2 linked regions of the Sinobacterium norvegicum genome follow. The protein of the gene in region 1 interacts with the protein of each later gene in a pairwise test. Links are inferred from orthologs where the notes say so. Each region holds a gene or a part of one and is shown in the gene's direction. Other genes may lie near its edges. The genes, in order: L9P87_RS11590 and ung.

Region 1 (3,154 bases):
AAAAACATCGAATACGACACCAAAGCTAAAACCTATATTCAGCGAGATGGTTTTTCGCCACTCTTTGAATATTCAGGTAGCCAAACATTAGCGGCGCTACTTCATGGCTTTGGTGATGACTTTGTAGGCACTCAAAAACCCATCGTCACCTGCGAAGCTCCGACACAGCTTAACTACCCAAACATACAAACTTTAGCGCTCATCACCCGAGCCATACACAACTGCCAAGTTTTGAAAATTAAGTACCGCTCACTATCCAGCGGCTTAAGCGAACGTGAAATTGTGCCTTTCGCATTGATTGATAACGGCCTGCGTTGGCATGTTAGAGGTTACGACAGAGCTCGTGAACGCTTTGCTGATTTTGTTGTTAACCGTATTGAAACACCACAACTTATCAATGAAGAGATTCCAGAAGCACAAACCAAGACTGCCGATAATCAATGGAATCGTATTGTTGATTTAAACATTGTGCCGCATCCAAGGCTTTCTCACCCCGAGACTATTGAGCTTGAATACGGTATGGAAAATGCCGTGTTAAAAGTCCAAGCAAGAGCAGCAGTAGCTGGTTATCTTTTGCGGCATTGGAACGTCGACTGTTCTAAGCAGCACTCATTAACGGGCCCAGAGTTTCACTTGTGGCTTCAAAACACACCCACTTTATATGGCATCGATAACTTACAGTTAGCAGCTGGTTATGAGTCTGAAGTAATTGAGACAGAACAATAAAATGACACTGATTAATCTAAAAGACCTCGAAGCTCACCTCTGGCACGCCGCTCATATTATTACCGGCCCAATAGACGCTTCAGATTACAAAACATACATCTTCCCGATTCTTTTCTTTAAACGTGTTTGCGATGTTTATGATGAAGAGTTTGAAGAGGCAATGGAGCAAGTCGGCGACAAAGAGCTTGCCAAAGGCGACATGTTCCACCGTATTCAAATTCCAAGCGAGTGCCACTGGAAACACGTATTTGAAAAAACAAAAGACATTGGTCAGGCATTAAAAGATGCTTTTCGAGGCATCGAACTCGCTAACCCACAGCTACATGGAATATTCGGTGACGCCAGTTGGACCAACAAAGAGCGTCTTTCGGATGAGCTCTTAAGCACCTTGCTTAATCACTTTAATAAAGTGAATCTTGGCGTTGCCAGTGTTCGTGATGATGATATGGGTCGCGCTTATGAATACCTCATTAAACGCTTTGCAGACAAGGCTAATAAAAAGGCCGGTGAATTCTATACACCACGCACCATCGTTCGTTTAATGGTAAATATCCTTGACCCGAAAGCGGGTGAAAGCGTTTATGACCCTGCATGCGGAACCGGTGGCATGTTGTTAGAAACCATTCACCACGTTAAAGAAAACGGCGGTGATCCGCGCTTATTGAAGATTAAAGGCCAAGAAAAGAACCTCACCACCGAAGCCATTGCTCGCATGAACTTGTTTCTGCATGGCATGGAAGATTTCGACATTATACGTGGCGACACGCTTCGCGAACCTAAATTTCTAGTCAGTGACCGACTAGAGACGTTTGATAATGTGATTGCCAATCCCCCCTTTAGTTTAAAAGAATGGGGTTACGATCTCTGGTCGGCAGACCCATATGGCCGTAAACAGTTCGGTTTGGCCCCTAAAACCAATGGTGATTTTGCTTGGGTGCAACACATGTTCGCGTCCCTCAATGACAATGGCCGAATGGCCGTTGTATTACCTCACGGCGTGCTCTTTCGTGGAGGCGCTGAAGGAAAAATTCGCACCCAATTACTCAAAGAAAACCGAATTGAAGCCATCATCGGTGTGGCATCTAACCTGTTTTACGGCACAGGCATTCCAGCTTGTATATTGGTGTTACGCAAAGAGCGACCGAAGGCTCATAAAAATCATATTCTGATCATCAACGCCGAAGAAATTTTCACCAAGGGCCGCGCTCAAAACACGCTGTCTAATTCGCAAGCCGATAAAATCTATAGCATCTATCACACTCAAGAACAGCAAGGACCCTCTACTAAAACCAGAAAAGGTGCAGATGAGATCGAAGGCGTTGCTCGCTGGGTGCCGCTATCTGAAGTCAAAGAAAATGACTTCAATTTAAACATAGCGCGTTATGTGCAAAAGCCGCTTGAAGAAGAAACTATTACGGTAGAAGAAGCATTGAAAGATTTCCAAAGTAAATTGGCAGATCTGGAGCAAGCCGAGGAAGAACTGGAAGCCTTACTGATAAAAGAGGGTTTCGAAGTATGAAATTAGATAAGGCTTTTGCAGAAGATATTGAGCTAAGCATCACAGCGCAAGAAGCAGACAAACAGTTTGCAGAGGGGAAAATTAAATCCAAATTTAGCTTTCAGTGTCCAGATGACAAATGCGACGCACCGGTTACCTGCGCCAACTTAGATCGCCCCAAACTAAAAAGAAAACGAGACCCCTATTACAAAGTTGTGGGTGAGCACACTTCACAATGCGATATAGCAAAGGACATCGATCCTCAGAAAAAAAGTTCAAGAATCACCACAGATATCTATAGCGACAGCGATGAATATGTCGATCACGCTATCCGTCTAAACCTGCAACCACCCAGCACCAAAAGACCTGAGCCAACAGGTAATACGTCAGGCGTATATGATACGGAAGCAAGAGCTCGAGCAGGCCATAGTCCAGAATCTGGCAAGCGAAAAATCCAACGTTCAAAAACACTCTCGTCACTGATTGATGCTTTTTTAGCGAATGAAACGCACACAGTACAACTTCCTGAAGTCGGCGTTATCGACATCAGGGATTTGTTCGTCGAAATCAATGGCCAAGACTTAACTGAGCTCGAAGACGAATTCAGAATTTATTATGGAAAGGGGTGGATAAAAAAACGAAAAGGTGGGTATGGTTTTGTGTTTGCTAACAAACTCAAGTTCGGCGAACTAGAGAGTCAACCGTCTACATATATGTCAGATAGCCAAATCGAAGATGGTAGCTTCAAACGATTCAAACAATCGACTCTAGATAAACTTGCCAACAATTATCCTAAGAAAATATTTTTGCTATCCGAGACCACACCTTACCCCAATGGAGACTTTATTAATATTTGGTGTGAAGGCCCTGAATATTTGGATTACCGACTATGAATAAAAACCAACTAGAAAGCTTACTCTGGGGTGCGGC
Region 2 (3,235 bases), on another replicon or contig:
GGCTGGCCACCTTATCGCTGTGCTCGGCGGCCAGTAACAGGGCGATTCTGGCGCCCAGGCTGTGGCCGATTAAGTGGTGCTGGCCAATGGCCAACTGTTGTAATACCGCCGCCACATCGGCCATCAACTGGTCGTGCTGATAGCGAAGCTCGGGGTCCCAATCCGAGTCGCCGTGGCCTCTGAAGTCGATGGCAATCAGCGGTTGAGCGGTGGCGATGTCGTCGGCCAGCGGCTGCCAAATATGGCTGTTATTGGTAAAGCCGTGTAGCAGAATGGCGCAGGGGCGGTCGCGGTGTTGGCAGTATTGTCGCCAGTCGAGAATGTTCAGGCGGGTGCCATCATCGAGGCTGAGGCTGCGTGTCTGTGGTGGATACTGACGAGTTTGTGCGGCTGACATCATACGGATACTGGCGTGGTGAAAATAAAGGCATCGATTCTAACAGTTTAATGGTTATAATCGGTTGTCTTAGAGTGATTTTATTGGGAGCAGGTGTGGATATTGATCAGGGCAGAGCGGCTTACGCCGATGTGCGTTATACCGACGGCGAAGAGGTAACCGACAGTTTGATCGCGGCCACATTATCTTTGCTGGAGAAGTTCGACGAGGGCATTTTTGTCGTCTTAGAGTTACCCGAGGATCGAGAATTTCACTATTTGCGGGTCAATCCCATCTGGTGGCTGGCCCAGCCCACCGTGGGTGAGGGCTGGAAATTAATGGCCAAGGAATCCTTCGATGGCCTGGTCAAGCAACACCTGGCCGCCAAGGGCATTGCCTTTAACGGTATTCTTTAGCCTTTATCGTTGTTGCGAATAAAATCGGCCAGTTGCCACATCGGCTCTTTCAGCATGGCTTTTACCTCATCGCTGGCGTTGATTTTCTCCAGCGCCGCGTCCATGCACAGCAACCACTGGTCGCGCTCTTTCTCGCCGATACTAAAGCCCTTGTGCGGTGTGGTTAGGCAGACGCTGCTGGTGGCATCGGCATACAATGGCGGTCCGCCCAACCAGCCGGTTAAATACATAAACAGACTGTTTTTGATGGCATCGAGGTTGTCGGCGTGCATGCGACGAATCGGCTGGGCCTCTTCCAATTCATCCATCGCCTCATAAAAGGCGTTGGCCAGGGCGCGGATGCCATCTTCTTGACCGAGTAGCTGGTAGGGGGTGGACATGGTCTTTCCTCATTATCTTTTGCCCTATTGTAAGAAAATCCCCTCCATTGCGATATTAGATTGCTATAAATTTTTGTTAGAATTGATCTAACGTAATTTTAGAGTGTGGCGCAATGAATCTTAAGGCATTAACCGAGGAGTTAGACTCGAGCTGGCAGCGAGTGATCAACCCTGAACTGGCGCAAGATTACATGGTGGCGCTGCAAAAAACCTTGGCGCAGCGCCAGCGACAGGCGACGGTATTTCCCGATAACGCCGCCATCTTTAATGCCTTTAAAGGCTTGCCGATGAATGAGGTCAAGGTGGTTATCCTCGGCCAGGACCCTTACCACGGCGCAGGCCAGGCCCACGGCCTGTCGTTCTCGGTGTTGCCGGGGGTGAAGATTCCGCCGTCACTGCGCAATATCTATCAGGAGCTGGCCGATGACCTCGGGGTCGAAGCACCGTCCCACGGCTGCCTCGAGCGTTGGCAACAGCAGGGAGTATTGCTGCTCAATAATGTGCTAACCGTCGAGCAGGGCCAGGCGGCAAGCCACAAGGGGAAGGGGTGGGAGACCCTGACCGATGCGATTATCGAGGCGATTAATCAACAGTGCCAGGATGTGGTATTTCTGCTGTGGGGGGCGCCCGCGCAGAAGAAGGCGAAGAACGTCGACCCCCGTCGCCACAAGGTGTTGATGGCGCCGCACCCGTCGCCATTATCGGCCTACCGTGGTTTTTGGGGCAGCAAGCCATTCTCACAGGCCAATAAATATTTATCACAACGGGGTCGAGATGCCATCGACTGGCAGCTATAATACTGATATATCAAATAAATAAGTATTTGGGTGGAGGCCGATACAGGCCTTAGGGAAGAGCTATGAGTGATTCGGAAAGTTTATCCGAGCAACACGGTGTCGCCATTGGCATATTACAGCGCGGCAATCTGAAGTTTCTAGAGGCGGCTATTCGTGAGCACTGGGGCCTGGGGCAGAACATTGTGCTGTGCTGGCGTACCACGGCCAAGGGCATCGAGCTGTTAATGGCGCCCCACTATTTTCTGGCACAGTATACCGCCGCGCTCAATCAGACCGCCGTCGACAGCCGTCTCGAGGCATTGAACGGCTTGTTTATCAAAAAATTGATTTCTGGCCGACGCTATATGAAGGCACAGGCGTTTAATGGCACGGCCAAGCGCCTTGGGCTGGAGCCAATTGCCATCGACCTGCCGGTGCCGATTGCCGATGATGGTGCCGCCCAGTCGCTGGTCGAGGAGTTGCTGCACCGCTACAGCATCAGTTATGTCGATAAGCGGGCGGTATTGCTGTTTGATATTGTCGATTTCTCGCTGTTCACCCCCTTCGAGCAAACCAGTCAGTTAAACAGTCTGTCCTATTCAATTAACTCGTCCTATCACAAGCTGTTAAAGCAGCATATCGAGATCAACTTCACCCGGACCACCACCGGTGATGGCTTCTATATTTGGAGTCGCGACAACACCCCGGAGGCCAGCCTCAACCTCTACCTGTTTATGCTGTTAGTAGTCATGGATAACGCCATTGCCCGTCGCCGCGCCGTCGGCAACACCGTGCCGCTGATCCGCACCGGTTTTCACATGGGCAGTCATTACGAGTTCTACCAGGCCGAGGGGCTGAATCCGACCATGTTTAGCTATATTGTCGGCGACGTTACCATCGAATTGGCGCGGATGCTCGATGGTGCCTCACCGGGTCAAATTGTGATGGGGGATTTTGAGACATCCGTTCCAACATCCAGCGGCGAGGGGGCGTATCTTATCGATGTTGACACCCCGCGTTTTGTCGAGCGTGCCCGTAAGAAGCTCGCCTCGTTAAAAGACTGGTCACTGACCGAGGACAAGATTTTGGAGGTTCGTTGCTACTTAACCGGCGAAACCGGTGCCTCGGGTGGCGAAACTGTGAAGACCTTCACGATAACAGACAAGCACGGCATGACCCGAAAAACTTATAATGTAAGAATAAATATACATATGTCGAATGGTCAGGCCATTATTCTGGGCATGCAGCGACGCTCTAAAGAAAAGCGAGAAGTGATAGAGCAGCGGC

What was found.
Region 2: the proteins of L9P87_RS11590 (region 1) and ung interact in binary tests that used the Escherichia coli proteins (3 or more experiments, as listed by UniProt). The link is inferred for Sinobacterium norvegicum from one-to-one orthologs.

What each region holds. Positions count from the first base shown.
Region 1 is NZ_CAKLPX010000002.1:558,295-561,448, reverse strand. What follows is about bases 162-2,986. They hold L9P87_RS11590 (type I restriction-modification system subunit M), read left to right. Parts: upstream 162-727; coding sequence 728-2,245; downstream 2,246-2,986. Other genes in these bases: L9P87_RS11585 (hypothetical protein), read left to right, coding at 2,242-2,986; L9P87_RS11595 (WYL domain-containing protein), read left to right, coding at 162-726. In the rest of the region: more of L9P87_RS11595, read left to right, coding at 1-161; more of L9P87_RS11585, read left to right, coding at 2,987-3,117; L9P87_RS11580 (type I restriction-modification system subunit M), read left to right, coding at 3,114-3,154. UniProt on the Escherichia coli protein: The subtype gamma methyltransferase (M) subunit of a type I restriction enzyme. The M and S subunits together form a methyltransferase (MTase) that methylates A-2 on the top and A-3 on the bottom strand of the sequence 5'-AACN(6)GTGC-3'.
Region 2 is NZ_CAKLPX010000008.1:1,778-5,012, forward strand. The notes cover bases 222-3,127. They hold ung (uracil-DNA glycosylase), read left to right. Parts: upstream 222-1,285; coding sequence 1,286-1,969; downstream 1,970-3,127. Other genes in these bases: L9P87_RS17390 (alpha/beta fold hydrolase), read right to left, coding at 222-400; L9P87_RS17395 (hypothetical protein), read left to right, coding at 493-792; L9P87_RS17400 (group II truncated hemoglobin), read right to left, coding at 789-1,172; L9P87_RS17410 (hypothetical protein), read left to right, coding at 2,032-3,127. Outside these bases: more of L9P87_RS17390, read right to left, coding at 1-221; more of L9P87_RS17410, read left to right, coding at 3,128-3,235. UniProt on the Escherichia coli protein: Excises uracil residues from the DNA which can arise as a result of misincorporation of dUMP residues by DNA polymerase or due to deamination of cytosine.